One region of the Geodermatophilus sp. CPCC 205506 genome, then DNA from elsewhere that is predicted to be linked to it. Evidence: predicted binding sites of a transcription regulator. Region 1 holds the regulator's gene; the other holds the start of a gene.
What was found. Region 1 encodes LexA, which represses DNA repair genes until DNA is damaged. Its sites were predicted from a motif close to TCGAACANNTGTTCGA; they were not measured.
Positions count from the first base shown of each region.

Region 2: MY520_RS26805 (replicative DNA helicase) is a predicted target of LexA. The motif match lies at 1,220-1,235, and genes of this name have one in related genera.

Region 1 is NZ_JALPKP010000008.1:49,994-52,191, reverse strand. Features, by position in the region: gene lexA (transcriptional repressor LexA) at 430-1,113, shown strand; gene MY520_RS06540 (hypothetical protein) at 1,249-2,198, opposite strand, start outside.
Region 2 is NZ_JALPKP010000082.1:6,147-8,344, forward strand. Features, by position in the region: gene rplI (50S ribosomal protein L9) at 1-327, shown strand, start outside; gene MY520_RS26800 (RidA family protein) at 407-808, opposite strand; gene MY520_RS26805 (replicative DNA helicase) at 1,332-2,198, shown strand, end outside.

The DNA of each region.
Region 1 (2,198 bases):
GACGCGCGCCTCACCCGACCGTGTCACCGCAGGACGCGGGGCGTGCTCGCGGGGTGACCCGTCCGCCGCCGGGACCACCCGGAGACGGGGCCGCCAGGGCACCTGCACCGCGTCGTCGAACTCCAACACCGCCTGCTGCACCTGTGCCACGACCACTCCTCCCGAGGGAACTGCCGGACCATCGAACGCTTGTTCGATTCGAACGTCTGTGCGATGTCTACCGGACGGGTCCGACGAAAGCCACAGCGCCCCACCCGGACTTCGAACATGTGTTTGATCCAGCGCGTCCGGCGCGCTACGGTCCATCCCGACGGACGAGACGCGCTGCGCAGAGCAGCCGGCGAGGAGGCGACGGTGGCGGAGAAGAGCGGGACGTCAGGGAATCGCCGGGGGGCGGCTGGCGCGCCGGCGACCACCGAGACGGCATCCGTGCGCACCTTCCCCGACCGCGGCGAGGCCGGGGACGGCCTCACCCAGCGTCAGCGACGGGTGCTGGAGGTCATCCGCGACTCCATCGAGCGGCGTGGCTACCCCCCGTCGGTGCGCGAGATCGGCGAGGCGGTCGGGCTGTCCTCCGCCTCCTCGGTGGCGCACCAGCTGACGGTGCTGCAGAAGAAGGGCTGGTTGCGCCGCGACCCGAACCGGCCCCGGGCGCTCGACGTCCGGCTGCCCGGTGACACCGCGAGCGAGACGGTGCAGCCGGCGCCCCTCCCGGCCGTCGCCGGCGAGCAGGTCCCGGCCCCCACGTACGTGCCGCTGGTCGGCCGGATCGCCGCCGGTGGTCCCGTGCTGGCCGAGCAGGCCGTGGAGGACGTCTTCCCGCTGCCCCGCGAGCTGGTCGGCGAGGGCACCCTGTTCATGCTCAAGGTCGCCGGCGACTCGATGGTGGAGGCGGCGATCTGCGACGGCGACTGGGTGGTCGTGCGCCAGCAGCCCAACGCCGAGAACGGCGAGATCGTCGCCGCGATGCTCGACGGCGAGGCGACGGTGAAGACCTACAAGCGGCGGGACGGCCATGTGTGGCTGATGCCGCACAACCCGGCGTACGAGCCCATCCCGGGCGACGAGGCGACGATCCTGGGCCGGGTCGTCACGGTGCTGCGCCGGGTCTGACGCGGCGCCGGCGCGCCCGTGCCGCCGCCGGAGGCACGGGCGAGGACCGCCGGCCTCGTCGGGCACCGGCGGCACGGGCGAGGACCGCCGCCCGTGCAGGTCACCGGCGGGACGAGGGAGGCCCGCAGCCGCGGGTCAGTCGCGGCGGCGCAGCCTCCCGCCGATCCAGACCACTGCCGCCGCGATCACGGCGGCGACCACCCCGGCGGCGATCGGCGACACGCCTCCGCCGACGAGTCCCTCCGAAGCGGCTGCCTCGTCGCCGGCCGGTGCCGGGCTGGGGGGCTCGGCCAACGGCACGACGGTGATGTCGCTCGGCAGGCCCTCGCTGGCCACCACCACGCCGCTGCCGTCGGCCGTGAAGCTGATCGCCTCCCCCTGCGGGGACTCGGGCAGTGCGATCCGGGTCGGCTCGGCAGCGAGCGCGCCCGCGACGTCGGACCCGGACAGCGGCCAGACGTAGGCGTCGGTGTAGGTCCGCAGGGCCAGGAGGCGCCCGTCCGCCGAGACCGCGCCACCGGTGACCATCAGCTGCCCGGCCCTCCCGACCGGGCCGCCGGGCGTGCCGGTCACGGTGAACTCCACCCCGGCGACCTCGGTCAGCCCGACGACGCCCGAGCCGACCAGCGCGGCCACGGGCCGGAACACCTTGCTGGCACCGAGGACCTCCTTGGACACGAGGAAGGGAGTGCCGTCCGGCGCGAGGAGCAGCGCCTCGACGTCCCGGGCTCCGTCGGGAAAGGCGAGCCGGTAGACCGCCGAGCCGCCGTCGGGCCGGAGCGCCAGCAGCGCCACCGTGTCGCGGACTCCGTTGTTGTCACCGGTGTCGGCCAGCCAGACGGTGCCGTCGGCGGCGACGGCGAGGTCCTCGGGGTCGTAGGGATCGATCGGCGCGGACTGCACGGTGAGCACCTGGCAGTTCCCGTCGAGCTCGTAGACGTCGACCTGGTCGCCGCCGTCGTTCATCGCCAGCATGCGGTCCCCGACGACGACCAGCCCCGAGACCTCCGGCAGCCGCGGATCGGTGATCTGGCAGCGGGTCACTGGGCCGGCAGGGGCCTCCGTCGACGCCGACGCGGGCAGGC
Region 2 (2,198 bases), on a different contig from region 1:
CGCGGTGCCGAGAAGCAGATCGAGTCGCTGCGCCGGGCGCGTGCCACGCGTGAGGTGCGCTCGCTCGAGGAGGCGCAGGCCGTGGCCGGCCGCCTGTCGGGCCTGACGGTCCGCGTGCCGGCCCGCGCCGGTGACGGTGGCCGCCTGTTCGGCCGGGTCACCACCGCCGACGTCGTCAACGCGGTGAGCGCCGCCGGCGGCCCCGAGCTCGACCGTCGCCGGGTGGAGCTGCCCAGCAGCATCAAGACCACGGGCCAGCACACCGTCACCGTGCGGGTGCACCCCGAGGTGTCCACCCAGATGGCCATCGAGGTCGTCGCCGGGTAAGGAGCCACCAGAGGGCCGCACGGCACCGCCCGCGAGGGGCGTCGGACTCCGGTCCGGCGCCCCTCGCGGCGTCCGGGGATCAGGCGACCGCGGTCACCTCGATCTCGACCATGAGCTCCGCGAACGCCAGGCGGGTGACGCCCACCAGGGTCGACGTCGGCCGGACGCCGGCGGCGTCGAGGCGCTCGGCGAGGGTGCCCCAGCAGCCCATCATGGCGTCGACGTCGGTCGTGTAGACGGTCATCCGGACGAGGTCGGCGAGCGTCATGCCGGCGTCCCGGAGCACCGTCTCGATGTTGTCCACGGTGAGTGACACCTGGGCCGCGAGGTCGCCGGGGTGCTGCGGAGTGCCGTCGGCCGACACGGCGGCCTGCCCGGAGCACACCAGGACGCGGCCGGCGCCCTCGAGCACCGCCGCCTGATCGAAGCCGAAGGCGACCGACCACGGCCACGGGTTGACGGCTGTGCGGGTGACGGCCATCGGTCCTCCCCTCCTCGGTCGCCGCCGCGGGGACACGGCGGTCGGCGACGCCGATGACGGGGCTCAGGGTGGCCTCCGACGGCTCCCCGCGGGGGCTGTGGACGTGTGGCTGCTGGGGCGCGTGGCGCGTCTCCGGCGACACGCCGCGAACGACACAGCGATTTCTCCGGGAATTCTCCCGTCCACACCCGGTGCGTGGTCTTTCCGCTGGTCAGCCGGGGGATGTGGGAACGCGGCGCTCGGCGTCCCCCGCTGTCTCCACATGTCGACACGTCTGTGTCCACCGACTTGTCCACAAGTTGTGCAGAACGAGGTGCACAGCGGTGTTGGACGGGTCCGTCTCCTCTTCCTACCGTCCTTCCCAGACCTCCCGACGGCCCGGACTGTCGGTGCCCGGGAGTAGCAATGGACCCGAACACACGTTCGAGTCAGGTGTACGCGTTTCTGGTGCTTCCCCCACCAGGCCCCGGCCGATGGCCGGGGTCTGTTCGCGGGTGCGCCGGTGAGTGGATGGAGGACCTCCGTGGCGGTGGCCGACGACTTCAGCCGACCGATGCCGACGGCGCCGGAGTACGACCGGCAGCCGCCGCAGGACGTCGCGGCGGAGCAGTCGGTGCTCGGCGGCATGCTGCTGAGCAAGGACGCGATCGCCGACGTCGTGGAGGTGCTCGCCGGTCCCGACTTCTACCGGCCGGCGCACCAGGTGATCTACGACTGCATCCTCGACCTGTACGGCCGGGGTGAGCCGGCCGACGCCATCACCGTCGCCGCCGAGCTCAACCGCACCGACCAGCTGTCGAAGATGGGCGGCGCGGTCTACCTGCACACGCTCATCCAGGCCACGCCCACGGCCGCCAACGCCGGTTACTACGCCGCGATCGTCGCCGAGCAGGCCGTACTGCGGCGGCTGGTCGAGGCGGGCACCCGCGTGGTGCAGCTCGGTTACGGCGCGGCGGGGGGCAAGGGCGACGTCGACGACATCGTCGACCGCGCCCAGCAGGAGATCTACGACGTCACCGAGAAGCGCATGAGCGAGGACTACTCGCGCCTCGAGGACGTCCTGCAGCCCACCATGGACGAGCTCGACGCCATCGCCTCGCGCGGCGGCACCGCCCGCGGTGTGCCCACCGGCATCCGCGACCTCGACGAGCTGACCAACGGCCTCCAGGCCGGTCAGATGGTGGTCATCGCGGCGCGTCCCGGTGTGGGCAAGGCGCTGGCCCTGGACACCCCGATCGCGACGCCCACGGGGTGGACGACGATGGGTGAGGTCCGCGTGGGCGATCGCGTGATCGGGTCCGACGGCCGCCCGACCACGGTCGTCGCGGCCACGGATGTGATGGCCGGCCGGCCCTGCTACGAGGTGCACTTCTCCGACGGCTCGGTGATC